DNA from 3 places in the Mesorhizobium sp. B2-1-1 genome. Region 1 is predicted to be linked to each of the others. Evidence: predicted binding sites of a transcription regulator. Region 1 holds the regulator's gene; each other region holds the start of a gene.

What was found. Region 1 encodes LexA, which represses DNA repair genes until DNA is damaged. Its sites were predicted from a motif close to TGTTCNNNNTGTGTTCNG; they were not measured.
Region 2: parE (DNA topoisomerase IV subunit B) is a predicted target of LexA. The motif match lies at 5,120-5,137, and genes of this name have one in related genera.
Region 3: FJ972_RS21825 (sel1 repeat family protein) is a predicted target of LexA. The motif match lies at 7,146-7,163, and genes of this name have one in related genera.

What each region holds. Positions count from the first base shown of each region.
Region 1 covers NZ_CP083954.1:3,626,239-3,636,118, forward strand. The annotation lists gene gltX (glutamate--tRNA ligase) at 1-1,365, opposite strand, end outside; gene FJ972_RS17725 (ComEC/Rec2 family competence protein) at 1,469-3,919, shown strand; gene lexA (transcriptional repressor LexA) at 3,913-4,656, opposite strand; gene FJ972_RS17735 (TetR/AcrR family transcriptional regulator) at 5,109-5,786, shown strand; gene kynU (kynureninase) at 5,783-7,030, shown strand; gene kynA (tryptophan 2,3-dioxygenase) at 7,094-7,930, opposite strand; gene FJ972_RS17750 (AMP-binding protein) at 7,927-9,552, opposite strand; gene FJ972_RS17755 (alpha/beta hydrolase) at 9,720-9,880, shown strand, end outside.
Region 2 covers NZ_CP083954.1:3,401,740-3,411,619, forward strand. The annotation lists gene FJ972_RS16640 (DUF2336 domain-containing protein) at 1-23, shown strand, start outside; gene FJ972_RS16645 (nucleotidyltransferase family protein) at 118-426, shown strand; gene FJ972_RS16650 (HEPN domain-containing protein) at 419-877, shown strand; gene FJ972_RS16655 (FUSC family protein) at 885-2,951, opposite strand; gene parE (DNA topoisomerase IV subunit B) at 2,990-5,050, opposite strand; gene cpaB (Flp pilus assembly protein CpaB) at 5,286-6,212, shown strand; gene FJ972_RS16670 (type II and III secretion system protein family protein) at 6,275-7,714, shown strand; gene FJ972_RS16675 (hypothetical protein) at 7,719-7,988, shown strand; gene FJ972_RS16680 (AAA family ATPase) at 8,013-9,227, shown strand; gene FJ972_RS16685 (CpaF family protein) at 9,224-9,880, shown strand, end outside.
Region 3 covers NZ_CP083954.1:4,409,376-4,419,255, forward strand. The annotation lists gene FJ972_RS21800 (isovaleryl-CoA dehydrogenase) at 1-954, shown strand, start outside; gene FJ972_RS21805 (carboxyl transferase domain-containing protein) at 956-2,563, shown strand; gene FJ972_RS21810 (O-acetyl-ADP-ribose deacetylase) at 2,565-3,128, shown strand; gene FJ972_RS21815 (acetyl/propionyl/methylcrotonyl-CoA carboxylase subunit alpha) at 3,110-5,071, shown strand; gene FJ972_RS21820 (branched-chain amino acid ABC transporter substrate-binding protein) at 5,225-6,346, opposite strand; gene FJ972_RS21825 (sel1 repeat family protein) at 6,745-7,011, opposite strand; gene FJ972_RS21830 (DUF2147 domain-containing protein) at 7,457-7,798, shown strand; gene FJ972_RS21835 (hypothetical protein) at 8,211-8,405, shown strand; gene FJ972_RS21840 (AMP nucleosidase) at 8,507-9,880, shown strand, end outside.

The DNA of each region.
Region 1 (9,880 bases):
GTCGAAGACGCCGGGCGAGGTGCTCTTGCCGGTCAAGGCGGCGCGCAAGGGCTGGGCGACGGCGCCGAGCTTGTAGCCGCCGGCCGTCGCATAGTCGCGGATCGCGGCTTCAGTCGAGGCCGCCGTCCAGTCGCCTGAAACCGCCTCGAGGGCGTCGTGAGCGCCACGCAGGACCTTGCGCGCATCGTCATTGAGCAGCAGGGCTGCCTTCTCGTCGATCGGCAGTGGCCGCGCGGCAAGCAGGAAGGCGGCGCCATCGACAAGCTCGACCAGCGTCTTGGCGCGCTCCTTCAGCCCCGGCAACGCTGCCAGCAACTGTGCCCTGTTCCGGTCGTCGAGGCGTGCGGCCATTGCCGGGCCGCCCTCGAGATAGGGCAAGGTGGCGATGAAGATGTCGAACAGCTCGGCATCGCCCATGCGGCGCATGTGGACGCCGTTTAGCGCCTCCAGCTTGGCGAAATCGAAGCGGGCGGCGCCCTTGTTCACATCGCCGATATCGAACCAGGCGATCATGTCCTGGATCGACATGATCTCGTCGTCGCCGTGGCTCCAGCCGAGCCGAGCCAGATAGTTCAACAGCGCTTCGGGCAGGTAGCCCATGGCGCGGTAGGCCTCCACGCCCAGCGCGCCGTGCCGCTTCGACAGCTTGGCGCCGTCGGCGCCGTGGATCAGCGGTATGTGCGACATTGAAGGCACATCCCAGCCCGTGGCGTTGTAGATCACGGTCTGGCGGGCGGCATTGGTCAGGTGGTCGTCGCCACGGATGATGTGGGTGACGCCCATGTCGTGGTCGTCAACGACGACGGCATGCATGTAGGTCGGATTGCCGTCCGAGCGCAGGATGATGAAGTCGTCCAGATCCTTGTTGGGAAAGCGCACGTCGCCCTGGACACGGTCATGCACCACCGTCTCGCCTTTGGTCGGCGCCTTGATGCGGATCGCGCCCTTGACGCCAGGAGGCGCCTGCGAAGGGTCGCGGTCACGCCAGCTTCCGTCATAGCGCGGCGGCAGGCCCTTGGCCCGCGCCGCGTCGCGCATTGCCTCAAGCTCGGCAGGGGTCTCGTAGCTGTAGTAAGCCTTGCCCATGCGCACCAGCTCCTCGGCCACCTCGCGATGGCGCGGCGCGCGCTCGAACTGCGAGACGGCGTCGCCGTCCCAGGTGAGGCCGAGCCAAGTCAGTCCTTCGAGAATGGCTGCTGTCGCCGCATCGGTGGAGCGCTCGCGGTCGGTGTCCTCGATGCGCAGCAGCATCGTACCGCCGGTGTGCTTGGCGTAGAGCCAGTTGAAGAGCGCCGTACGCGCGCCGCCGATGTGCAGGTAGCCGGTGGGCGAGGGGGCAAAACGGGTGACAACCTTGTCGGACATACAACTCTCGGGAAACGTCTGGAGCGGGGTGCGGATCACACGCACTTTCGCGCGTCGCGCGTTCATGTAGCATAGGGTGTCGAGGGCGCAAGGGGCAGACCCGATGGCTGGAGCGGGCCGGGGCGCGGAGGAAGGCGAGGACGTCGTTGCCGGCGTCAGCGAACGCGCTCTTCTTGCCATGCCCGCGCCCGCCTCATTGCCGCTGGCGTTGCCGCCCCTACAGCAGCCGGGCAAGTCGCCGCCGGCGGATGTTTCCACGCCGCCCGGCATTCCCGCAGCCGGCGCGGCCGTGCGTCTGCGCCGTGAGTTCGGCCGTGCTTCATGGCCTCGTCTGCGCAACGGCGTGGCCAGAGCGTCCGAGCTCGAACTCGATCGGGGCATAGCCTTCCTGCTCGTGCCGGTGTTCCTGGCATGCGGATCGATCGCCTATTTTTCGCTGGCGGCGGAGCCGGGCTTTGCCAAGCCTGTCGCGGTCGCGATCCTGATGTCGCTGTGCGCGCTCGTTTCACGCTCATGGCCGAAAACGCATCTGTGCTTCATGGCGGCGCTGTTGTGCGCGCTCGGCATGCTCGCCGGCAAAGTCGAGACGTGGCGAGCGGGAACGCGGATGCTGGGCTCGGAAATCTCCACGCAAATCACCGGCCGCGTCGTTTCGGTCGACCAGATGGAGACCGGGCGCATCCGGCTGACCATCGATGTGACATCGACCGCGCGGCCGAAACTACTCTACGCGCCGGAGCGCGTTCGCCTTTCGGCACGCAAGGTGCCGGCTGAAGTGACGGCCGGTTCGCTCGTGACCGGCTATGCCAGGCTGTTGCCGCCGACCGGACCGGTGCGGCCGGACAGCTACGACTTTTCCTTCGACAGCTACTTCGCCGGCATAGGCGCCAGCGGCTTCTTTCTCGGCAACCCCAAAATCGTCTCAGCCGATGACAGGCCGCTGTGGGCCGCCCTTTCAGCCGCCATCGAGAGTGCTCGCGAAAGCATTGCCGACCATATCAGGGGCAGCATCGGCGGTGCCGAGGGCGAGATCGCCGCGGCGCTGATCGTGGGTGTGCGCGCCGGGATTCCCGACGAGATCAATGAAGCGATGCGACGCACCGGCATCTACCACATCATCTCAATTTCCGGGCTGCACATGGCGCTGGTCGCCGGCACGGTCATGGGTCTGCTGCGTGGCGGCTTCGCGCTGTTCCCGAATTTTTCCTCCCGCCGGCCGGTCAAGAAATACGCGGCCGCGGCGGCACTTTTCTCGATCGCCGCCTACCTCGTCATTTCGGGCGTCGTTGTCGCCGCCGAACGCAGCTTCATCATGCTGGCGGTGATGCTGATCGCCGTTCTGTGCGATCGGGCGGCACTCACCATGCGCAATCTGGCTATTTCGGCGATCGCCGTCATCGTGGTGTCGCCGCACGAGGTGGTAGGGCCGAGCTTCCAGATGTCGTTCGCCGCCACCGCGGCCCTGGTCGGCGCCTATGCCGGCTGGTCGGATCGCAAAGCCGACAAAGCGCGGACCCCGCCGCCGCAACGGACCTTGCCTGGCCTCCTGACGCGAAAATTGCTGCTGGCGACAGGTGGGCTGGCGATGACCTCGATTATCGCGGGAAGCGCCACGGCGCTTTTCGCCATCTGGCATTTCCAGCGCGTGTCGCCGCTCAGCCTGTTCGCCAATCTTGCCGTCATGCCGATCGTTTCGGTCGTGATGTTCCTTGCGGTTGCCAGTGCGCTGCTGATGCCGTTCGGGTTCGATGGACCATCCCTTTATCTGATGGGCAAGGGACTGACCGCGATGATCGCCATATCAGGATGGATCTCGCAACGCTCGCCGGTCGACGCGGTCGGGTTGATTTCGCAGCAATCCGTCCTTCTGGTGGCGATCGCCCTGGTCATCGCGACGATGGCCACGACATGGCTGCGGCTGGCGGCACTTCCCTTCGCGCTCGCCGGCCTGTTGACCGTCTCGGACACGCGCACGCCGGACGTGCTGATTTCGGAGGATGCCCGCCTGGTGGCACTGCCGATCGGCGGCGGTGAGCTCGCGATCAACCGGGCGCGCCCGAACGAATTCACCGTCGATAATTGGAAACGCGCGCTGAAGTCCGAAACCATCGTTGCGCCGGAACTGTTCGACAGCGGAGACCGACAGTTCGACATCTTCGATCCCGCGCAACTTCCGGCGGGAGCGCCTTTCTATTGCTTCACAGGCCTGTGCATGGCCCGGCATCCCTCGGGGGCGATCATCGCGCAGGTGGAGGATCGCAAGGACGCCTGGAGGGCCTGCTCCTATGCGGATCTGATCGTCATCAACGACCCCGCGGGCTACGATCCCTGCCACAATCCGCTGGTTCTCGTCATCACCAAGCGGCAGCTCGCTCGTAAGGGAAGTGCCGCCGTCTTCTTCGACCAGCAATCGGCGACGGCACCGGCACGGGTCAGCTTTGCCGTCGACAGGCCATATCGGCCTTGGCACGAACAGCGGAAATTCTCACGCGAGGCAAGGGGACTGCCGCCTTACCGTAAACCCGAAAAGCCCACCGCCGACCCCGCTCAGTAGCGCCTGATCAGGCCGACTAGCTTGCCTTGCACCTTGACCCTGTCCGGTCCGAAAATACGTGTTTCATAGGCCGGATTGGCAGCCTCGAGCGCAATCGAAGCACCCTTTCGGCGGAAGCGCTTCAGCGTTGCTTCCTCCTCGTCCACCAGGGCCACGATGATCTCGCCGGGACTTGCGGTGTCGGCATTGCGGATGATGACCGTGTCGCCGTCGAAAATGCCGGCCTCGATCATCGAATCGCCCTTGACCTCCAGCGCATAGTGTTCGCCGCCCATGATCATGTCAGGCGGCACTGAAATGGAATGCGTCTGATGCTGGATGGCGTCGATCGGCACACCCGCTGCGATGCGACCCATGACCGGGATCGACACCGCTGAAACCGCATCGTCGTCATTGCCGGCAGCGGGCAGACGCGAAGACGTCGCCGGCTTGATCTGCCGGCTAGGGCTGCTGCCCTGTCCGAGGCTGCCCTGGATGACGCTCGGGGAGAACTTCTTTGCCGCGTTAAGACCCGGCGCGATCGAGTCCGGCAGGCGCAGCACCTCCAGCGCGCGCGCCCGGTTGGGCAGGCGGCGAATGAAGCCGCGCTCCTCCAACGCCGTGATCAGCCGATGAATTCCCGACTTGGAGGCGAGGTCCAGCGCTTCCTTCATCTCGTCGAAGGACGGCGGAATGCCGCTTTCCTTCAGCCGTTCATGGATGAACATCAAGAGTTCATGTTGCTTGCGCGTGAGCATGGCGGCCCCCAAAGGCATTGCACGAAGGGTCTGGAACCAGAATCAGAAAACAAACCCAGAACAAACACTATCTGTTCCAGTTGTGTTCCGCAACCATTTAAAGTTTAATGAATTTGTTAAGGCGACGGAAACGAAATGCCCTCCCGCAGCCAGCATCCTGCCAGCGCGGTCCGTCGTCAATGCGCTCCCGGGCCCTTTGAAACTATTTTGGTTAATGGCCTGTGGCCCGACCGGTCCCCACTCTTGGCACAAGCCTGCAAGCTGGGTGACCGGCAGGTGCGGGGTGCGTTTGGGCGGATTAGAAACCCCTGCGGCTCGTGAACGAAACGAAACCAAAATGCCAACTTCCGCCGGAAAACGGCCAGACACCACCACTGGTCGCGACGGGCTGCGTTCGTTCGTTCGCTTGACGAAACCGTATAATAATGTACGGTTTTCGAAGAGGAACACCAATGACCACGCCGAAGCAGGCCGCGCGACGCGAACGGATAGAGGAGGCCGCCTATGCGGTGCTCCGGGAAGCCGGCTACAAGAGCGCCTCCCTGCTTGCTATCGCCAAGCGGGCATTGGCCTCGAACGAAACCCTCTACAACTGGTACGGCAACAAGCAGACCCTGTTTCGATCCTTGATCGAAGCCAATGCGGGAGAGGCAAGGAAGCTGCTGGAGGACGCCCTTCACCAGGCGCGCGATCCGCTCGAAACCCTGAACTTGCTCGGGCCAGTCCTGCTGACCCTCGTGACGGGCGACAAGGCGGTGGCGCTCAATCGCGCCGCGGCCGGCGACGTCAACGATACAGGCACGCTTGGCCAATCGATCGCGCAATTCGGCCGCAATACCATAATGCCGCTTGTTGGTGACCTGCTTCGAACCGCAAGTCGGGCCGGCCTGATCGCCTGTGACGATCCTGCCGAAGCCGCCGACATCTACATCAGTCTTTTGATCGGCGATCTCCAGGTTCGCCGGATCGTTGGGGTGCTCGAGGAATTGCCTCGGGCGGAAATCGAGCAAAGATCGAACCGGGCGTTCACCCTGTTCTTGCGCCTCTATGCGGCCAGCCCTTGCCCGGGCGGCAAAACAGCCGGCCCGTTTCCAGGGCGCTCTTCTCACCGAGGAACATCGCGACCATGAGCAAAATTCCCGATCTCGCAGCGATCGAGGCAATGGACACCGCGGATCCGCTGCGTGCCATGCGTGACCGCTTCACCTTGCCCCAGGGGGTGATCTATCTCGACGGCAATTCGCTGGGCGCCGCTTCGCCCGCCGTGTTCGGCGAGCTGCAGAAGGCCGCCACGCAGGAGTGGGCGCAGGATCTCATCCGCGCCTGGAACACCGCCGGCTGGTTCGACATGCCGGTCGAACTCGGCGACCAACTCGGGCGCCTGATCGGGGCCGCCGCCGGCCAGACGGTGGTCTGCGATACCACCTCGATCAACATCTACAAGGTGCTGCATGCGGCACTCGGGATGCGGCCGGACAGGTCAGTCATCGTCGCCGAGGGGGACAGCTTTCCGACCGATCTCTATATGGCCGAAGGCGTTGCCTCGACGCGGCCGGGCACGGTGCTGCGGCTCGAGGGTGTCGATGCGCCGACCATAGAAGAACTGATCGACGAGCGGGTCGCGGTCATCCTGGTCAACCACGTCAACTACAAATCCGGGCAGTTGCGCGACATGGCCGCGCTGACGCGGACGGCACATGATGCCGGCGCGCTGATCGTCTGGGATCTCTGCCATACCGCCGGCGCCTTGCCGGTCGAGCTCGACCGTTCGAACGCCGATTTCGCCGTCGGCTGCACCTACAAATATCTCAATGGAGGCCCAGGTGCCCCGGCCTTCATCTACGCGGCCGAGCGCCACCATGGCGATGTCCGCCAGCCGCTCAGCGGCTGGTGGGGCCATGCGCGGCCTTTCGCCTTCGAACAGGGTTTTGCTGCCGGCACAGGCATCCGCCGGTTTCTCTGCGGCACGCAGCCTGTGCTGTCGATGCGCGCGCTCAAAGGGGCCCTCGATGTCTGGAACGACGTCGACATGGCAGAGGTGCGCAGGAAGAGCATCGCATTGACCGATCTGTTCATCCAGCTCGTCGAGGCAAAATGCGGCGCCTACGGCCTCGAACTCGAAGGCCCGCGCGACGGCAATGAGCGCGGTAGCCAGGTGTCGTTCCTCCACCCGCATGGCTATCAGGTGATGCGGGCCTTGATCGAGCGCGGCGTGATCGGCGATTTCCGCGCGCCATCCACGATTCGCTTCGGCTTTACGCCGCTTTATGTCGGCTATGTCGATGTCTGGCAGGCTGTCGAGGTGCTGGAAGACATTTTGCGCACGGACGCGTGGCAGGAGGCGCGTTTCGCCGTCAAGGCGGCGGTGACTTAAGAGCCTGTCGCTCAGAAAAGCGCAGTGGGTTCGGGATAACGATATGCAGTCGGCAAAGCTACGTCAGAGCCGGGTGCGGACCTTCCACAGCTCCGGGAACAACTCCACCTCCAGCATCTTCTTCAGGTAGGACGCGCCCGATGTGCCGCCGGTGCCGCGCTTCATGCCGATGATGCGCTCGACCGTGGTGACGTGGTTGAAGCGCCAACGGCGGAAATAATCCTCGAAGTCGACCAGCTTCTCGGCGAGTTCGTAGAACATCCAGTAGCGCTGCGGGTCGCGGTAGATGGTCTGCCAGGCGACAAGGACCTCTTCGTTCTCGGTCCGCGTTTCGCGCCAGTCCGTACGCCTTGCGTCGGCGCCGATGTCGAAGCCGTTGCGGGCGAGCAGCAGCAGCGTCTCGTCGTAGAGCGACGGTTGCGCCAGAATCGCCTCCAGTTTCTCGCTGAGGTCCGGCCGGTGCTTGTGCGGTCCGAGCATTGCGAGATTGCGGTTGCCGGCCACGAACTCGATGGCACGGTACTGCCAGGACTGGAAGCCCGAGGACTGGCCGAGCGCATCGCGAAATTCGGTGTATTCACTGGGCGTCATGGTGCGCAGCACGTCCCAGGCATTGTTGAGCTGCTCGAAGATGCGGGCGACACGCGAAAGCATCTTGAAGCTCGGTTCGAGACGGTCTGCGCGGATGGAGCGGATTGCTGCGCCGGTTTCGTGCAGCGCGAGCTTCATCCAGAGCTCCGAGGTCTGGTGCTGGATGATGAACAGCATCTCGTCATGGGCTGACGAAAGCGGCTCCTGCGCCTCGAGCACCTTTTCCAGATGCAGATAGTCGCTGTAGGACATGCGCTCCTTGAACGACATTTCCGCGCCCTCGGCGGAGGGGTCGTAGGGCTTGCTCAATTGACCTTCTCCGCGCGCAGCCGGAAGCGCTGGATCTTGCCGGTCTGCGTCTTGGGCAAAGCGGCGATGAATTTTACCGAACGCGGATATTTGTAGGGCGCGATCATGGCCTTGACGTGATCCTGCAGACGCTTGACGGTCATTGCGTCTGGCGCCACGCCTTGCACGAGCACCACATGAGCCTCGACGATCTGGCCGCGCTCGGCATCCTCGGCGCCAACCACCGCGCATTCGGCGACATCGGCATGCGCCAGCAGCGCCGCTTCGACCTCAGGGCCGGCGATGTTGTAGCCGGCACTGACGATCATGTCGTCGGAGCGCGCGGCGAAGTGGAAAAAACCGTCCTCGTCCTGCCAGAACGTGTCGCCGGTGAGGTTCCACCCGTCGCGGACATAGTCGCTCTGCCTGGCATCGGCCATGTAGCGGCAGCCGGTCGGTCCCCGCACCGCGAGCCTGCCCGCGGTGCCGCGCGGCACTTCGCACATTTCGTCGTCGACGACGCGCGCCTGATAGCCGCCAACGGCCTTGCCGGTGGAGGCAGGCTTCATGTCATCGAAGCGGTTGGAGATGAAAATATGCAGCATTTCCGTGGCGCCGATGCCGTCAAGGATCGGCTTTCCGGTTTTCTCAGTCCATTCCTCGAACACCGGCGCCGGCAAGGTTTCGCCGGCCGAAACGGCGACGCGCAGCGACGATAAATCGGCCCCTTCGTCCATGGCCTTGAGCATTGCGCGATAGGCGGTGGGCGCGGTGAAGGAGATCGTCGCTTTGTAGGTTTCGATGATGTGGACCATGTTGGGCGGCGTTGCCTGTTCCAGCAGCGTCGCCGCGGCGCCGAAACGCAGCGGGAAGATGGCGAGCCCGCCAAGGCCAAAGGTGAAGGCCAGGGGCGGCGAGCCGACGAAGATGTCGTCAGGCGTCACCTGCAGGATCTCGCGGGCGTAGGCGTCGGCGATGATCAGGAGGTCGCGGTGAAAATGCATCGTCGCCTTCGGCACGCCTGTCGTGCCTGAGGTGAAGCCGAGCAGGGCGACGTCGTCACGCCCGGTCTGCACCGCGGTAAACGTCACGGGCTTGTCGAGGGCGGCGCGATCGAGTTCGGCGTCGTGGTTGGCGGTGCCGTCGAAGCCGATGACCTGCTTGAGGAACGCGCTGTCCTTGGCGCAGGCGGTCATCTCGTCCATCAGCCTGGTGTCGCACAGCGCTGTGGTGATTTCGGCCTTGTCGACGATCTTGGCAAGTTCGCCGGCGCGCAGCATCGGCATCGTGTTGACCACGACGGCGCCGACCTTGGTGGCGGCCAGCCAGCAGGCCACCATTGCGGGGTTGTTGGCCGAGCGGATCAGCACCCGGTTGCCTGGCTTGACGCCGTAATTCTCGACCAGCGCATGCGCCAGCCTGTTCGTCCAGTCGGATAATTCCTTGTAGGTGCGGCGGCGGCCGTTGCCGATCAGCGCGGTGTGGTCGCCCAACCCTTTCTCGACCAGCCTGTCGGTCAGTTCGACGCCGGCATTGAGCCGTTCGGGATAGTCGAAGCCGTCGAGCAGGAAGTCCGGCCATTGATCCGCCGGCGGCAGGTTATCGCGCGTGAACGTGTCGATATGCGCTGATGGCCCAAGCATTTTCGGCTGCCCCTGTCTGCCTCACGCCCATCGCTGAACAAGGCACAGGATCGCACCAGTCGAAATTTGTTTCAAGCCTAAAATGTTTTGCCCCCGGAGCATTGACGTTGCCGCTGTCGATCGCCATTGCTATCGGCTGAAACGATGCCGTCCGGGGGAGGGTGCCGATGCTCGAACATCGCATTGCCGATTGGGACAATGCCTACGCCAACGGCGCCAACATCGCCGGCAGCGATCGCTGGCCAGCTGCATGGGTCGAACCGGCGCAGGCATTTCGCGATGCGCTTGCGGCAAAGGGCAGGGCTCAGCTCGACATCGCCTATGGCGA
Region 2 (9,880 bases), 220 kb from region 1:
CGCTGGCGATCGCAGCCGCTTAGCCCCTTTGGGCGGGCTTGATGCCATTGCGTTGTCGGCGCAAAAGAATGGTATTATGTTTCGCGCATGAGCCACTCGTCCTCAAAGCATCTTCCGGTGCCGATCGAGATCAGGCCGCTGATCGATGAAATCAGGATCCGCATGAATCCCGATTCTATTTGGCTGTTTGGAAGCCGAGCACGCGGCGACAATCGACCTGACAGCGACTGGGATATCCTCGTGGCTTTGCCAGATGATGCCAGACCAGAACTTCTCGACCCACTCATTGGCTGGACCATTCAGCACGAAATCGGAATTCCGGCGACAATCCTTTCCACGACATCGGGCGCTTTGGCTGCAAGTTGGGATTCGCGAAATACGATCGCGTATGACATCGCTCGGGACGGACGTCGATTAGATGTCTGATCAGTGGACTATCGCCAGCGCGCTTCGGTTGGCGAACGGCTGTATGAGTGATGCGCGTATTCTGGTCGCAACAGGGTCTCGCAACGCCGCTTATCTCAGCCAACAGGCCGTTGAGCAGATCATCAGGGCGCTGGCGACGTCGGAGGCCATTCACATCGAACGTCATGATGCACACCAACTCGACAAGATTCTAAGACGCTTTCCGGACGACCACGCCGAGAAAACGGCGTTGGGATCACTCGTTTGGCTGGAGGCTTATGCCACCACTTTCAGATATACATTGCCTTCGGGCCAGATACCTCGTGCGCCTGACAGGGAAAAACTTCAGAAAGCCATCGACGATATCGCAGCCCTTATCTCGCGGGCCGCGGGGCACTTCAAAGTCGATCTTGCCGATGATGCAAAGCCCGCCCAAGCAGTGACGCCCATGCGCAGGTCCAAACCGCGTTGAGGTTCGCCTAAGCTCTGCCCCTGGAAAAAAAATCCGGAAAATCCTCCATCGCCGCCGCGATAATCCGTAGTGACGCCGCGATCTGGAGCATTTCACCAGTGGCGTTTCGCTGGGCGATGCCGGCGGCATACTGCCGGGCGACGGCAATGGTGGATGTCTGCGGATCGCCCGGGGCGCGGAAGAGCAGTTCGCGTGCCAGTCCACGCAGGAAGTTGGCGATCGAAAGCGTCGTCTCGGCCGGAACGGCGTGCGCCTGCTGTGCGCCACGCAGCCGCAGGACCTCCAGACCGACGGTGACGGCGGCGACACTGCCGCCCAGAACCGCTTCACCCTTCCTGCCGCTGGTCTGCACCAGCGGCATCAATTGGTTGATGCGGTCATAGGCGAGGCTCTCGAAGGCCGAACGCCTCGGCACGCGCTCGTGCAGGCAAAGCCGCGCCAGATCCTCGCGCATGGCCCGCACGATGCGGTGCGCCGCGAGCCATGGGTCGGCGGGCAGCACGATGATGAAGACGCCGATTGCCAAAAGGATGCCGACCAGGATCGAGGCCGAGCCGGCGAAGAACGGGCCCGGGTCGTAGGTCATCGCCTGGTGCGGGCTGAGGAAAGCAAGAAAATTGATGGCGAAGGCCGTCGCCACGCCGACATAGCGGGGATTGGCCATGGCGAGCGCCGCCGGCACCAGGATCGGTACGACGAACAGCATGAACCAGCCGAAACCAGGAAAAACGGGAAGCGCGATCTGGCCGACGAGAAAGGCAAAGGGCAGAGCCAACAGCGTTCCCTGGAAGAACCCCCAGGCTACCCGCACCGGATCGGGGCGGGCGGCAAACAAGCTCGACACGACGGCAACCAGAATGACCGTGCCGGCGGCTTCCGACCATCTCGTCGTCAGCCAGAAAGCGGCGACCAGCAGCGTTGCAAGCGCGGCGCGGACCGCGTTGCGGCTCGCCCCGTGATAATCGCGATGTACCACCAGCGCCGGGGGCCTGCGTTCGCGTGAAGGCCGCGCGACGGGCGCACGCAAGGCATCGAGGCCGCGCAGCGCCTGTTTCAGCGCTTCGGCAAAATCGGCGGCGATGGTGAGCCGGGTGACGGTGCCGACCCTGTCGTCGTCCTGGTCAGCCAAGGCCTCGGGCATTTGCGTCGCTTTGGCGCCGATCGCGTCGAGCCGTGCCAGCCAGGGCGCCGTGTCGTCGAGCGCGCCCGGCGTCGCCGCCATTTCAGTGACGAGGGCTTGCAGCTCCGAGCGCACCGGAATGAGCGCCGCGTTCTTCGGTGCGGCGTGTGAATGCAGCGCGCGGGCCGCGGACAGGGCTGAAAGCAGTTGTCCGATGGTGCGCCGGACCGGATGGGCGCGCGGCGCGAAGCTCGGGGCCTCCAGCCTGGCATAGGCGCGCATCTCGGCGAGCGTCTGGGTGTCAGCGACCAGCTTCCGGTGCAGGCCGGAAAGCATTGCCGTGTCGCCACCGGAAAAGGCGCCGCCGGCATAGGTGGCAAGGTCGAGAATGCTGCGCTTCAGCCGCGAGATGATGGCCTCGCTGGCCAATTTGGGCAGGATCAGCCGACTGGTCAGGCCGGCGCAGACAATGCCGAGTACGATCTCGGCACAGCGCGCGACCGCGAGGTCGACGACGAGATGCGGCTGGCCAAACGCCGGCAAGCCGATGATCATCGCGGTGTAGCCGGCCAGCGCCGCTCCGTAAGCTTCCGGGTTGCGCAGCAGCGACGACACGAAGGTGCAAATGCCGATCCATAGGGCAAGCACCGTCACCAGCACCCAGGGATTCGTGCCGAAGACAGTGGTGATGGCAATTGCGGCAGCACCGCCCGCCAGCGTGCCGAGCAACCGATAAAAGCCTTTCGCCAACACCATGCCGGCGACCGGCTGGGCAACGATGAACACCGTCATCATCGCCCATTGCGGGTGATCGAGCTTGAGGGCGTAGGCGGCCATAAGCGCGATCAGGCCGGCCGAGACCGTGCGCAAGGCGAAGATCCAGTCCGACCGGGTCGGCTGTGTCAGCCCGGCAAGAGCCGCTTCGAAATAGTCTTTCAGCCGTTGCCAGCTCACACGCGCGTCTCCGCAAGCCTTGATCGACCGGCCTGCGCTCAGATATCCAGCACTTCCGTTTCCGCGAATTCGGCGCGTTCCTGGATGAACCGGAAACGAGCCTCCGGCTTGGTGCCCATCAGCGCATCGATCGCGTCCTTGGTGGCGGCCTCGGCATCGATCACATCGACCCGGAGCAGCGTACGCTTCCTCGGGTCCATTGTGGTCTCCTTGAGCTGCGCGGCCATCATTTCGCCCAGGCCCTTGAAGCGACCGATCTCGACCTTGCCGCGCCCGGTGAACTCGGTGCGCAGCAATTCGTCCTTGTGCGCGTCGTCACGCGCATAAGCGACCTTGCCGCCCTGCCGGATCGAGTAGAGCGGCGGCACCGCCAGATAGAGATGTCCGCCGCGAACCAGGTTCGGCATCTCCTGGTAGAAGAAGGTGATCAGCAGCGAGGCGATGTGAGCGCCGTCGACGTCGGCGTCGGTCATGATGATGACGCGGTCGTAGCGAAGATCCTCGTCGCGGTATTTCGACCGCGTGCCGCAACCAAGCGCCTGGATCAGATCGGAAATCTGCTGGTTGGCGGCCAGCTTGTCGTTGCCGGCGCTGGCGACGTTGAGAATCTTGCCGCGCAGCGGCAGCACCGCCTGGCTGGCGCGGTCGCGCGCCTGCTTGGCAGAGCCGCCGGCCGAATCGCCTTCGACGATGAAGAGTTCGGCGCCGGCGGCCGCATTCTGCGTGCAATCGGCAAGCTTGCCCGGCAGGCGCAGCTTGCGCACCGCACTCTTGCGCGACACTTCCTTTTCCTGGCGGCGTCGTACCCGCTCGTCGGCGCGTGCGATAACCCATTCGAGCAGCTTCGACGCTTCCTGCGGATTGTCGGCCAGCCAATGGTCGAACGGGTCGCGGATCGCCGTCTCGACTATGCGGATCGCCTCGATCGTCGCCAGCCTGTCCTTGGTCTGGCCGACGAATTCAGGCTCGCGGATGAACACCGACAGCATGCCCGCCGCCGAGATCATGACATCCTCCGACGTGACGATCGAGGCGCGCTTGTTGCCGACGAGGTCGGCATAGGCGCGCAGGCCGCGCGTCAAGACGTTGCGGAAGCCGGCCTCGTGGGTGCCACCTTCGCCGGTCGGGATGGTGTTGCAGTAGGAGTTGATGAAGCCGTCGCCGCCGAACCAGGTCACTGCCCATTCCAGCGAGCCATGGCCGCCTTGCCTGTCGCTCTTGCCGGCGAAGATTTCGCGCGTCACCTGGAATTCGTCGCCAAGCGACGCTTTCAGATAGTCCTTGAGGCCGCCGGGAAAATGGAATTCGGCCTTGGCCGGAGTGGTGTCCTTTTCCTTGATCAGGGAGGGATCGCAGGTCCAGCGGATTTCGACGCCGCCGAACAGATAGGCTTTCGAGCGCGTCATGCGGTAGAGCCGCGCCGGTTCGAACGCGGCGCCCTTGCCGAAGATCTGCTCGTCGGGGTGGAAACGGGTCCTGGTGCCGCGCCGGTTGTGAACTTCGCCAAGATGCTCGAGGCCGCTGACCGGAATGCCGCGCGAGAAGCGCTGCCGGTAAAGTTGCCGTCCGCGCGCGACTTCGACTTCGAGATGATCCGACAGCGCATTGACCACGGAGACGCCGACGCCGTGCAGGCCGCCCGAGGTTTCATAGACCTTGCTATCGAACTTACCGCCCGAATGCAGCGTCGTCATGATCACTTCGAGCGCCGGCTTCTTGAACTTCGGATGCGGATCGACGGGAATGCCGCGGCCATTGTCGGTGACGGTGAGAAAGCCGTCAGCCGAAAGCTCGACATCGATGAATGTGGCATGGCCGGCAACCGCCTCGTCCATCGAGTTGTCGATGACCTCGGCGAACAGATGGTGCATGGCCTTGTCGTCGGTGCCGCCAATATACATGCCCGGACGGCGCCGCACCGGCTCCAGGCCTTCGAGTACCTCGATATCGGCGGCGCTGTAGCCCTCTGAGCCGTCACGAGACGCCGCCGCCGGACGCTTGGCTGCCGCCTGCACCAGCGGATCGGCCGGACGCGCCGGTGTGCGAACCGGTTGCGGCTGCTTCTCCAGATTGCCGAAAAGATCGTTGTTGTCGTCCATGCCTGCCATAGAGCCCAAGCTGCGAATCACCCGCCGATACTGCCACGCTTTTCAGCGCCAAGCGACGGAGGTTCCTGTTACGTTCGGGGATTAACCCCCTCTTATCCTAAAACCATTCGATAACCAAGCCGGCGGAAATCAGGCGGATAGCCAGCGAGAAGATTCCTGATTCTTTAACAATGCCGCCTAGCGTGAGCCAACATAACAAGAAACTACGGGCATCAGGGGTTTGGGCGTGAGGGGCAAGGCCATAACGATGATCGGCATCGCCGCCGTTTTCGGCGCGATCTCGATCTTTGCCGCGGATTTCTGGGTCAAGCGCCAGGCCAGGGCCGACGCCGAGGAGAAAACCGCGTCGATCGCGGCGCCCGCCGCGCCGACGGTCGAATTCAAGACCATCGTGGTGGCGAATGCACCGTTGCGGTACGGCATGGATCTCGACCGCGCGAAACTCAGCGAAATTCCGTGGCCGCAGGATTCGCTGCCGCAGGGCGCCTTCGCCACCATCGATGGACTGCTCGGGGACGGCAACCGCGTGGTGCTGTCGCCGATCGAGGTCAACGAACCGGTGCTGCTTACAAAGCTGTCCGGCCCGAATGGCCGCGCCACGCTCTCCAACATGCTGACGCCCGGCATGCGGGCCGTCACCATCCGCACCGACGAGATCGCGGGCGTCGGCGGCTTCGTCACGCCGGGCGACCGGGTCGATGTCGTGCTGACGCGCGATGCCGGCGAAATCCAGGAAGTGGCCAAGAATGCGCAAGGCGCCGCCGGTTCGACCATCACCTCAGAGATCGTCGTTGCCGACGCGAAGGTGCTGAGCGTCGGGCAGGGCGCCGACGAGCGCCAAACGACGCCGCAGGTGGCCAATTCCATAACCATCGAGGTGACCACCGAAGGCGCGCAGAAAGTGGCGCTGGCCCGCACTGTCGGCACGCTGTCGCTGTCGCTTCGCTCCGCCAGCGAGGGCGGCGAGGGCAAGGACGGTGTCACCACCATCTCCTCCTTTGGCGGATCGGTGGCGGGCAAGGCGCAGGCCGCGGCCGGCTCGCTGTTCGACGCCATGGCAAAGGAGCCTGAGAAGCCGAAATTCAAGACGGTCATCGTGACGCGTGGAACGACGGCCGAGGAATATCAGGTTCCTGCGCGGGACCAGAAATAGGAATATCAGGTTCCTGAGTGGAACCAGAGCAGGACCGGTGGGGACCGGACGGGACGGGAACAATGTTCAGGCAACTTCAATATCGAACGACAGGCCGGTTGCACGTCGCGCAGGCGATGGCGATGGCGGTGACGATGGCGGCGGCCGGCATCTTCGCCGGCCCGGCCAGGGCGGACAACGACATCGTCTATGTCTCGGCGACCAAGAACGCCTCGATCAAGGTCGCCAAGGGCAAGCCAAAGACGATCATGACGAGCGCGGCTTTCTACCAGATCGTCATCGGCGATCCGGAGATCGCCAACGTCAACCCGTTGACCGACAAATCCTTCTATGTGCTGGGCAACAATCTCGGCACCACTGGCATTGCGCTGTTCGACGAGAACAAGCAGCTCGTCGGCACCGTAGACATCGAAGTGACGCTCGATACCGACCAGTTGGCCGACACCATCCGCGCCAGCGTGCCGGACGCCAAGATCAAGGTCGGCTCCGCCAATGGGCGTGTCGTGCTGTCGGGCGAGGCGGATGACGCGGTCGCCGCCGAAAAGGCAAACAAGATCGCTACCCGCTTCTCCGGCAATGAGGAGGTGATCAATTCGGTCAACATCTCGTCCTCACAGCAGGTCCAGCTCAATGTTCGCTTCGTCGAGATCAACCGCCAGGCGGGGCAGGATCTCGGCGCCAAATACAGTGCCAATTTCGCTTATGGCATGGGCGGACGCGACGTTACGATTGCTCCCGGCACCATTGAGCCGGCGGGGACCGGCGAGATCATCGGCAAGCTGCTGTCGAACGGCGTTTCCATCGACATCGCCATCAAGGCACTGGAAGAGCGCGGCCTGGCTCGTCGGCTGGCCGAGCCGAACCTGATCGCCCGGTCCGGCGAGACGGCGAGCTTCCTGGCCGGCGGCGAGTTTCCGATCCCGGTTTCCGAAGACAACGGCAAGATTTCCGTCAGCTACAAGAAGTACGGCGTCAGCCTGGATTTCACGCCCACCGTTCTGAAGGACGGGCTGGTCAGCCTCGATATCGCGCCGGAAGTCTCCTCGATCGACGCGTCGGCTTCCTACAATATCGGCAGCATCTCGGTGCCCGGCTTCATCGTGCGCCGCGCCAGGACGTCGGTCGACCTGAAGAACGGCCAGAGCTTCATGATCGCGGGGCTGCTGCAGTCGCAGAACGACATCACCACCTCGCGCATACCGGGCCTCGGCAAGATGCCTGTGCTCGGGGCCCTGTTCTCGTCGAAATCCTACCAGCGGCGCGAGACGGACCTGGTGATCATCGTCACGCCTTACCTGGTCAAGCCGGTGGATCCATCGAAGAAAATGGCCGAGCCGACCGATGGCACGCAGCCTGCCAGCAATGTCGACTATTTTCTCAACAACACCGAGGAGGTGAGGGCGTCGGATACCAATCGCGCGCTGGCGCTGGCTGACGGCAGCGCCGCGCGTGCCGCTCCCGCCACCAAAGTCGGGCATTTCCTCGACCTGCCGAAGGACTGAAGCCATGCGTCTGGCCTTGAGCTCGAGCGTCGCCTTGCTGCTTGCCGGCTTCACCGCCGGATGCACGAGTGACGACTATGTGCGCAGCGAAGGCGTGACCAGCGGCGCCGGGGAGGCCCAGGCCGCCAACACCGTCATGCAGATGGTCGATCCCTGGAAATACGGCGTCCAGAACACCAGGCTTCTCGTGCCTGCCCAGCGCGGCAGCACGGAACCCGCCACCGCCGAGCAGGCGGCCAGCGCCAAGGCATCGCAAGCCAGCGCCGACAATTGATCCGAGATCACAGGCTGACAAGTAATGGCAAACGGCATCAAGATCAGGAAAATCCTGCTCATATCGACGGACAGAACCTTCGCGCAGGACACCCGGACGGCGTTTGCCGCCTCGGAGATCATCCAGCTCTCGACGGTGGACAAGAATATCACCGAACTTCGCGGCGAGGTCCAGGAGGCCGATCTCGGGGCGATCATCGTCGATATGGACGCAGCGAAGCTTGAGGAGATCGATGCGCTGCAACGCGTCATGCGCCGGCTGGAAGGCAAGGCGCCGGTCGTGGTCGTCACCCAGGAGTTCAACGCCGCCGCCGCGCGCATCCTCGTGCAGCTCAAGGTCGCGGATTTCCTGGTCAAGCCGATCACCACGGCCGATCTCGTGCGTTCGGTGGTGCGTGCGCTGCAAGGGCCGGGGCGCGAGGAAAACACCGAGTCGCAGATCTATACCTTCATGCCCGCGGCAGGCGGCGTCGGCACCACGACGCTGGCTTTGCAGACCGCGTTCCAACTGCATCATTCAGTGACGCGCGGCGCCTCGACCTGCGTGGTGGACCTCAATTTCCAGCAGGGCGCCTGCGCCGAATATCTCGACCTGGAGCCACGTTTCGACATCACCGAAATCGAGAACCAGCCGGAGCGTCTCGACAGGCAATTGCTCGACGTGATGCTGTCGAAGCATGCCAGCGGACTTTGTGTTCTGGCCGCACCGACGCAGCCGGCGGAGATGCGCTCGTTCAAGACCGATGTCGTGGTGCGGATGCTGGACCTCGTCTCGGCCTATTTCGACAATGTCGTCATCGACATGCCGCGCACCTGGTTTCCGTGGACGGAGACGGTGCTGCTCGGCTCCAACAAGCTCTACATCGTCGCCGAAATGACGGTACCGTGCCTGCGCCACACGCAACGCCTGATCCAGGCGGTCTACGAGACCGCCGGCAAGGAAGTGAAGCCGAACGTCATCGTCAACCGTTTCGAGCAGAAGATGTTTGACAGCGGCATCAAGCAGGCGGACGTCCAGGAAATCCTCGGCGAGCATTTCGTCGGCGGCATCGCCAACAATTACCGGCTGGTGCGCGAGGCCGTCGATCGCGGCGTGCCGCTGCACGAGATCGATGCCAATGCCAACGTCGTCAACGACCTCAAGAGGATCATCCTTCCGGAGGAAGTGGCGGCGGCGCCGGGCAAATCGAAATCGCTGTTCGGCTTCGGCAAGAGCCTTTTGAAGAGGAAGGCCGGATGAGCAGCCGCTTTTCCACCTTGCAGAACCGCGATGCGCGTCCCCAGCGCTCCGCCGAGCCGACGGCGGTTGCGCACCACGCGGTCGTCATCCCGACGAGCCGGAAGGTCTTGCCGGCGAAAGCCGAAGCCGTGCCGGGCAAGAGTGCCAACAAGGTGCTCGATGCGCGCGTGCGCATCCACCGGTTGCTGCTCGAGGAGATCAATCTTGTCGCGCTGGAGCGGCTGCCCAGGGACGAGATGCGCCGGCAGGTGCATGATTTCGTGTCGGAAAAGACGCGCGAAGAGCGGATGGCGATCAACACCGTCGAACTCGATGCCCTGGTCGACGACATCGTCGACGAGATGGTCGGGCTCGGCCCGCTCGAGCCGCTGCTCAAGGACCCCGATATCAACGATATCCTGATCAACGGCCATCAGAACTGCTTCGTCGAAAAGAAGGGCAAGCTGCAGCAGGTCCACATCCCGTTCAAGGATGAGGCGCATCTGCTTAGAATCATAAACAAAATCGTTGCCGCGGTCGGCCGCCGCGTCGATGAATCGCAGCCGATGGTCGACGCCCGCATGCTGGACGGCTCGCGTTTCAACGCCGCCATCCGCCCGGTCGCGGTCGACGGGCCGCTGGTGTCGATCCGCAAATTTTCCAAGAACAAGCTC
Region 3 (9,880 bases), 780 kb from region 1:
TATCTCGCGCACGTGATCGCCGTTGAGGAGATATCAAGGGCCTCGGCCTCGGTCGGCCTGTCCTACGGCGCCCACTCCAATCTCTGCGTCAACCAGATCAACCGCTGGGCAACGCCGGCGCAGAAGGAGAAATTCCTGCCGCCGCTTTGCTCGGGCGAGCGCGTCGGCGCGCTGGCAATGTCGGAGCCCGGCGCCGGTTCTGACGTTGTCTCGCTCAAGCTGCGTGCCGAAAAGCGCAATGACCGCTACGTGCTCAACGGCACCAAGATGTGGATCACCAACGGCCCGGACGCCGAGACGCTGGTGGTCTATGCCAAGACCGATCCGGAGCGCCATGCGCGTGGTATCACCGCCTTCATCGTCGAAAAGGCCTTTGCCGGATTTTCGGTCGCGCAAAAGCTCGACAAGCTCGGCATGCGCGGCTCCAACACCGGCGAACTGGTTTTCGATAATGTGGAGGTGCCGTTCGACAACGTGCTGCACGAGGAAGGGCGTGGCGTCGAGGTGCTGATGTCCGGTCTCGACTACGAGCGCACGGTGTTGGCCGGTGGCCCGATCGGCCTGATGGCCGCCTGCCTCGACGTCGCGGTCCCCTATGTGCATGAGCGCAAGCAGTTCGGCCAGGCGATCGGGGAATTCCAGCTGGTGCAAGGCAAGCTCGCCGACATGTACACGACGATGAACGCCGCGCGCGCCTATGTCTACGCGGTCGCCGCCGCCTGCGACCGCGGCCAGACCACCCGCAAGGACGCCGCAGGCTGCATTCTGTTTGCCGCCGAAAAAGCAACGCAGATGACGCTTGACGCGCTCCAGCTTCTGGGCGGCAACGGCTACATCAACGATTATCCGACCGGCCGGCTGCTGCGCGACGCCAAGCTCTACGAAATCGGTGCCGGCACCAGCGAAATCCGGCGATGGCTGATCGGCCGCGAGATCATGGCAGAGGGGGTATAGCATGGCTGTCCTCCAGACCCAGATATCCCCTTCCTCCGATACCTTCCACACCAATGCCGAACGCATGCGGGCGCTGGTCGGCGATATCGCCGAAAAGGCCGCGAGCGTCGAGCGCGGTGGCTCGGAAGAGGCGCGCGAGCGACACGTCGCGCGCGGCAAGCTGCTGCCGCGCGAGCGGCTGGCGCAATTGCTCGACACCGGGTCGCCCTTTCTCGAGATCGGCCAGTTCGCCGCATGGTCGATGTATGGCGAGGACATTCCCTCCGCCGGCATCATCGCCGGTATCGGGCGCGTCGAAGGCACGGAAGTGATGGTCGTCGTCAATGACGCCACGGTGAAGGGCGGCACCTATTACCCGCTGACGGTGAAGAAGCATCTGCGCGCGCAGGAGATCGCGCTGCAGAACAATCTGCCTTGCGTCTACCTGGTCGACAGCGGCGGCGCCAACCTGCCCAACCAGGACGAGGTGTTTCCCGACCGCGAGCATTTCGGGCGCATATTCTACAACCAGGCCAACATGTCCGCCTCAGGCATCCCGCAGATCGCCTGCGTCATGGGTTCGTGCACGGCGGGCGGCGCCTATGTGCCGGCAATGTCGGACGAGACGATCATGGTGCGCAACCAGGCGACCATCTTCCTCGGCGGTCCCCCGCTGGTGAAGGCCGCCACCGGCGAGGATGTCAGCGCAGAGGATCTCGGCGGCGCCGACGTCCATACACGGCTCTCCGGCGTCGCCGACCACTACGCGCTCGACGACGAGCATGCGCTGGCCATCTGCCGGCGCATCATAAAGAACCTCAATCGGAACAAGACCGTAAGCCTTGCCGTCCAGAAACCGATTCCGCCGCTTCATCCGGCAGATGAGATCTACGGCATCGTGCCGACGGATCTGCGCCAGCCCTATGACGTGCGCGAGGTGATCGCGCGCCTCGTCGACGGTTCGGAGTTCGACGAGTTCAAGCAGTATTACGGCACCACGCTCGTCACCGGCTTTGCCCATCTTCACGGCATGCCGGTCGGCATCATCGCCAACAATGGCGTGCTGTTTTCCGAAAGCGCGCTGAAGGGCGCGCATTTCATCGAGCTATGCTGCCAACGCAAGATTCCGCTGGTGTTCCTACAGAACATCACCGGTTTCATGGTGGGGCGCAAATATGAGGCAGGCGGCATCGCCAAGGACGGCGCCAAGCTGGTGATGGCAGTCGCCACCGCCCGCGTGCCCAAGGTCACCGTGATCATCGGCGGCTCGTTCGGCGCCGGCAATTACGGCATGTGCGGGCGCGCCTATTCGCCCCGCTTCCTGTGGATGTGGCCGAACGCCCGCATTTCGGTGATGGGCGGCGAGCAGGCGGCGACGGTGCTGGCCATGGTCAAGCGCGAGGGCATCGAGCGCAAGGGCGGCGAATGGAGCGCCGAGGAAGAAGCGAAGTTCAGGAAGCCGATCCTGATGAAATACGAGCATGAAGGCCACCCGCTTTATTCCTCCGCAAGGCTATGGGACGACGGCATCATCGATCCGGCCAGGACGCGCGAGGTCCTGGCGCTCAGCCTCTCGGCGGCGCTCAACGCGGAGAGCGAGGAAACGCGCTTCGGCGTGTTCAGGATGTGAGATGGGCGAGGTGCAAGGCAGGATCCGCATTCACTTCGGCGACATCACCAAGCTGGATGTCGACGTCATCGTCAACGCGGCCAATTCCTCGCTGCTCGGCGGCGGCGGGGTCGACGGCGCCATTCACCGGGCGGCGGGGCCGGACCTCCTCGCCGAATGCCGCACGCTCAACGGCTGCAAGACCGGGGATGCGAAGCTGACCAGGGGCTATCGGCTGCCGGCCCGCTACGTCATCCATACGGTCGGTCCGATCTGGCAGGGCGGCGGCAAGGGCGAGGCGGAGTTGCTCGCCTCCTGCTATCGGCGTTCGCTCGAAATCGCCGCCGAGAAGGAATGCCGCTCGGTCGCCTTTCCGGCGATCTCGACGGGCATCTACCGCTATCCGAGGGATGAGGCGGCAGCAATTGCAGTCGGCGCCGTAAATAGCTTCTTGAGCCGAAATACGACGCCGCAGACCGTCATCTTCTGCTGCTTCGACGAACAAATGGCCGAACTATACCGTGAGGCCGTTGCTTCCTCGAGGCGAACGCAGTCTACGGAGGTTTCATGTTCACAAAGATCCTGATCGCCAACCGAGGCGAGATCGCATGCCGGGTGATCCGCACGGCGCGCAGGATGGGGGTGCGCACGGTTGCCGTCTATTCCGATGCCGATGCGAAATCCCTGCATGTCGAGATGGCCGACGAGGCGGTACATATCGGTGCTTCGCCTGTCAGCGACAGCTATCTGCGCGGCGACAAGATCGTCGCGGCCGCCTTGGCGACAGGCTCGCAAGCCGTTCATCCCGGCTATGGCTTCCTGTCGGAAAATCCTGATTTCGTCGACCAGGTGGCGGCCGCGGGGCTCACCTTCATCGGCCCGTCGGCGGCCTCTATCCGCGCCATGGGGCTGAAGGATGCCGCCAAACGGCTGATGGAAAAGGCCGGCGTGCCCGTCGTGCCGGGCTACCATGGCGAGGCGCAGGAGATCGTGATCCTGGCCTCCAAGGCACGCGAAATCGGCTACCCCGTGCTGATCAAGGCGCGGGCCGGCGGCGGCGGCAAGGGAATGCGCCGGGTCGAGCACCCCGATGAGTTCTCCGAAGCGCTGTCCAGCGCACGACGCGAGGCGAAATCCGCTTTTGGCGACGACCGTGTACTGGTGGAAAAATATATCGACAAACCGCGCCACATCGAGGTGCAGGTTTTCGGCGACAATTTCGGCAATGCCGTCCATCTGTTCGAACGCGACTGCTCGGCGCAGCGACGCCATCAGAAGGTTATCGAGGAAGCCCCCGCCCCCGGCATGACCGAGGCGTTACGCAAGGCGATGACCGAGGCGGCGGTGAAGGCCGCCAAGGCGATCAGCTACTGCGGTGCCGGCACCATCGAATTCATCGTCGATGCCTCGCAAGGCCTGACGCCTGACCGCTTCTGGTTCATGGAGATGAACACGAGGTTGCAGGTCGAGCACCCGGTCACCGAGATGGTCACCGGCACTGATCTGGTAGAATGGCAGTTGCGGGTCGCATCCGGCGAGAAGCTGCCGAAAACGCAAGGCGAGATAAAGCTAGCCGGCCACGCCTTCGAGGCGCGCCTCTATGCCGAGGATGCCGCAAGGGAGTTTCTGCCTGCGACCGGCACGCTGCATCATCTGAAATTTCCCGACATGGTTCCCCAAGGGGCCGCCATGCGTGTCGAAACCGGGGTGCGGGCCGGCGACGCCATTTCTCCCTATTATGATCCGATGATCGCCAAGCTGGTGGTGCATGGCGGGGACAGGCCGGCTGCGCTGGAGGCACTCGGCGCGGCGCTTGCGCGAACCGAAGTCGCCGGTTCGATCGTCAATACCGCCTTCCTCGCCGCGCTGGTGACCGATCCGGACTTTTCGGCGGGCGACGTCGATACCGGCCTGATAGGCCGCCACCAGCAGGCGCTGACCGAGATTGCGCCGCCGAGCGGCGAAACGGTCGCGGCCGCGGCCATAGCGGCCTCCGGGGCGGGCGCGCTGCCGGCATCGGACGATCCATGGTCGTCGCTTGCCGGCTACACGCATTTCCATGGCATGGCACGACAGATCCGGCTGAAGTTTGGCGAGGACGATATTCTGGCAAGGGTTTCGGTACGACCAGACCGGCGTTCCCAGGTGACGCTCCATGCACCCTATGACAGCGCCAATTCGCATGACCTTCGCGCCGTTCCTCGCCTCGCCCGCTGGCCAGGCCACATCACGATATTCGAAGGCGCGGCCGGCTATACGTTCGCGGTGCCGGACCCGTTGGCCAGAGGCGATGATGCGGCGGCGGCGTCAGGCAGTTTGCGCGCGCCGATGCCGGGACTGGTCAAGCTTGTGCGGGCGACAAAGGGCGATACGGTGATGAAGGGGCAACCGCTGCTTATTCTCGAGGCGATGAAGATGGAGCACACCATCGCCGCGCCCCATGATGGCGTGATCGCCGAGATCGCCACCGAGGGCGCGCAGGTTACCGACGGCACTGTGCTGGTGCGGTTCGAGGATATGCAAGGCTGACAGCCTCGCTGCCGGACGCCAAGCGTCCCTGTCCTGCCGGACAGAGAGAGGCGCCGTAGAATGTCGACCGCCGTTATATGTCCATGGCAAGACACACAGGCAGAAATGAAATGGCCGGGACGAGCCCGGCCATTTCATCGATATAGGCAGCGATTACGGCTGGATCGGCGCATACTTGCCGTCGTGCCACTGGTTGATGTCGTAGCTGGCGTTCTTGAGGTCGCCCTTCTCGTCGAAGGTGACATTGCCGACAACCGTGCTGATTGGCTGCCCGTTCTTCAGCGCCTCGGCGACCTTGGCCGGATCATCGCTGCCGGCACGCTTGATGCCTTCCGCAAAGGCCTGGATCGTGGCGTAGGAGAATAGCGTGAAGCCTTCCGGCACGAAACCGCCGGCTTTGATCTTCTCGACGGCTGCCTTGGCTTCCGGCTTTGCCTGAGGATCCGACGGGAAGACGAACATGGTCCCTTCGCCGGCCGGGCCGGCAACCTGCCAGAATTCCGGCGAGGCTATCGAATCCGGCATGATCAGCTGGAACTTGATGCCCTGTTCCGCCGACTGGCGCAGGATCAGGCCAGCCTCCGGGTGGTAACCGCCGAAATAGACAACGTCGGCCTTGAGGTCCTTGAGCTTGGTGACGAGCGCCGAATAGTCCTTTTCGCCGGCATTGATGCCTTCATAGTCCACTTCCTTCAGGCCGCCGGCATTCATCGTGGCCTTGACCGCATCGGCAACGCCCTGACCGTAGGCACTCTTGTCATGCAGGATGACGACGTTCTTGCCGGCATACTTCTTCGCGATCCAGGGGCCGATGAAGGCACCCTGCGCATCGTCACGCGTATAGAGGCGCATGATCGTCGGCCAGCCGGCCTTCGCTGCGGCGTCGGTCAGCACCGGGTTCGAGGAGGCCGGGCTCATCATCAGGGCACCGGCTTCGGCATAGACGGCGGAAGCCGGAATGCTCGAACCCGAGCAAGCGTGGCCGTCGATGAACTTGACGCCATTGGCGACGATACGGTTGGCGACCGAAACCGCCTGCTTCGGGTCGCACTGGTCATCCTCGATATCGAGCTTGATCTGGCGACCGTCGACACCGCCGGCAGCATTGATCGCGTCGGCGGCAGCCTGCGCGCCCTGCTTGAACTGATCGCCAATGGTGGCGAGCTGTCCGGTCATCGGACCGACCACCGAAAAGGTGATGTCGTCGGCATAGGCGACCGGCGCGCTCATCATCAGGCCGAAAATGGCCGCGTTCAAAATACTTAATTTTTTCATTGCGGTATGACTCCTCCACTCACGCGCGGCCGCCCCGGCCACGCTTCTTCCAGAGAGGCCGGACAATTTCATCCTTCGTGTGGCCTGTCTAGGCGCATTGGCGGCGCTCGATTAGGCCTGCGGAGCATCTCTGGAGCAAAAAGGCAAAAGCCGCGCCGGCCTTGTTCCGGCCGGTCGCGGCTTTGCCTGTCGAGCTGTTTCTCAAGCGCCCCCGCACTCGAACCCAACTCGCCTTCCCTGTCTTCCTGCTGGCCCTGATCTTTCCGAAACCGGATCATGGCCGCCGCGCCGCTGGCCCTGTCGGGCGTGCCGCGTTCTTGGTTTTGTCACGTGGCCGTCTTACCGCGGCCTTGTCCTTGCCTGGCGGACCAGAAGGCCGCCCTGCCTTATCTCTAAATTCAGTGCATCGTCATCCATTCGCGGGCTTCGCGCAGCGCCTTGGCGATCTCGACCTTCGACATCGCAGCCGACAGTTCCGAACGCAATTCCGCAGCGCGGGCCGAACCCTTGATCGCGGCGATGTTGAACCATTTGTGGGCGGCGACGACATCGGTCTCGCAATCGCGGCCCGTCGCATACATCATCCCCAGTTCGAAAAGAATGTCGGCCTGGGCAGTTGCCCCCATGGCGCCGAAGCCTGCTTCAAGCATTTCAAAACGTGCCATTTTTCAATCCTCTCTTCCGGCCCTGTCTGGCTCCCGAGAGCTGCCTCCGTTTGTCTGCCCGGGCTGCTCTTTCGATGCTTTCGAGAATGCCGCTCAGGCTTGAATCCGTCGTTAAATGGCGTGCTTAATTTGAGGAAAACAAAGCTAAAACAATAGGTAAACGTGGAAATTCGTTAAGGATACAAAGCCAGCGATTCAGCCGGATAGCGCCAAATTTGACGACAATTTTCGCGGGCGGAATCAACACTCTGCTAACCACGCGAAACAAACGCCGCGCATGCATGCATTCATTTCCCTGCCGACATTGCTTCCGTCGGCGCATCTGAATTGCCAAAGCTTCCGCTGCGGCACCGCTTTTGTTTTGCAGGGAGCTGGATTAGCTTACGTTTGCGTAAGCGGCAGACCGGCGAGGCGTAGCCTCCTGCCGGTATCCAAGGGAGGAAAGATGTTTCGAAAAGCAAGCCTGGCCCTGGCGGCCACTTTGATCCTGACCGGTCTGGCCTGGGCCGATCCGATCGAGGGAAACTGGAAGACGCAGGCCGGCGATACCGCGGCCATCGGGGGCTCGGGTTCATTTTCCATCACGCTGAAGTCTGGCAAATATGCCGGCAAGACCATCGGTTCGCTCAAGGCGTCCGGCGACAACAAATACACCGGCAACATAACCGACCCGGCAAACGACAAGACCTACTCCGGCAAGGCGACACTGTCGGGCACCTCGCTGAAAATGAGCGGCTGCGTGCTCGGCGGGCTGATCTGCAAGAGCCAGACCTGGCACAAGCTCTGATCGACCCCATCCTTGCGACATGAAAACGGGGCCGGCAGGCCCCGTTTTCATGTCATGATCCTGGCGTGCTGTGCCGGCGGCCATGCTCCTTATGGCCAGCGCCGCCTCAAAACCCATCAACCAATTTGAACGGCAGATGAACGCCGGCATCAGAGCCGGTTCAGTCGTGCCCGGGCATTCTCCTGCGTGTTGAAGGAGACACGACCAATGCTCGCTCACCATCGTCTGCCTGCTGGTGAGCCTGTTTGGAATGTTCTTCGCCATCCTCGTCGCCGAAGCGGGCCGTTCGGCCCGTTCCTGGGACGAGGCCAGTTCCAGAACCTGCCGCCTCGCCTGCCCGACCACCCTTCGCCCCTGAGACAGAAACCAAAGACCTGACCAACCACAAGACCTCGAAAGAAAAGCAAAGACCATGAACCGCATCGCCGCCAATCTCTTCAAAACCGTTCGGCTTCTGCCGCGGGCGGCGCTCATCCTGGCGTTTCTTGCCGCACCGGTCCTGGCCGTGCCGATGATGCGTACCGATGCCGGGTCCACGATCGACGCGCCAGCACTGAAGAAATCCGGCGTCGGTTTCGTGCTGCTGGTCAGCCTGCAGCGCGGATAAATTGCGCCTTCGATCGGGACACCCCTCCCAACCGCCTATCCAAATCTCTATATTGAGCCATGGAAAAGCGAATCTACCCCCAAGCCATCGAATCTGTCGTCATGCCCGAGCCTTTTGGCCGGCAAAGCTTCGACACCGCCGAAAAGGCGGTCGCGGCGCTGCAAGCCCTTTATGACCGCAACACCAAGTTCCTGCGCGACTCCTTCGCGGCGCTTGCCGCCGGCGGGGACAGCAGCAAGCGCTACCGCGCCTTCTACCCGGAGATCGGCGTCACGACGAACTCGTTCACCCAGATCGATTCACGCCAAGCCTATGGCCACATGCCGACGCCGGGGCATTTTTCCACCACCATCACCCAGCCGAGCCTGTTCGAAAGCTATCTGGTCGAGCAATTGCGTCTGATCATGCGCAACCACGGGGTCGCGGTCACGGTCTCGGAATCGACAACGCCGATCCCGCTGCATTTCGCCTTTCTCGAAGGCACCCATGTCGACGGAACCGCGGCCGAGCGTATCCAGCGGCCTATCCGAGACCTGTTCGACGTGCCAGATCTCGACGGTACAGATGACCAGATCGCCAACGGCACGTTCGAAGTGGCGTTCGGAGAACCAAGGCCGCTGGCGCCCTTCACCGCGCAGCGGATCGACTATTCGCTCCACCGCCTGTCGCACTATACCGCGACCACGCCGCAGCATTTCCAGAATTTCGTGCTGTTCACCAACTATCAGTTCTATATCGACGAGTTCGTGGCACGCGCCCGTGACCTGATGGAGAATGGCGGCGGCGGATATGCCGAATTCATCGAACCGGGCAACGTGGTCACCAAAGCCGGGCAGAGCGCCCCGAGCGAAGGGGTGGCGCCGCAGCGCCTGCCGCAGATGCCGGCCTACCACTTGAAGAAGCCGAACCATGGCGGCATCACCATGGTCAATATCGGTGTCGGACCCTCCAACGCCAAGACGATCACCGATCATATCGCTGTGCTGAGGCCGCATGCCTGGGTGATGCTCGGCCATTGCGCGGGCCTGCGTAATACGCAGGCGCTGGGCGATTATGTGCTGGCGCATGCCTATGTGCGCGAGGATCACGTGCTGGACGACGACCTGCCAGTCTGGGTGCCGATCCCGCCGCTGGCCGAAATCCAGGTGGCATTGCAGGAAGCGGTGGCCGAAGTGACCGGCCTGTCCGGGTACGATCTCAAGCGCATCATGCGCACCGGCACTGTAGCCACCATTGACAACCGCAACTGGGAACTGCGCGACCAGCGCGGACCGGTGCAGCGGCTTTCGCAGTCGAGGGCGATCGCACTTGACATGGAATCGGCAACGATCGCGGCCAATGGCTTCCGCTTCCGCGTGCCTTACGGCACGCTCTTGTGTGTCTCCGACAAGCCGCTGCATGGCGAACTGAAGCTGCCCGGCATGGCGACCGAATTCTACAAGCGGCAGGTGGCGCAGCACCTCACCATCGGCATC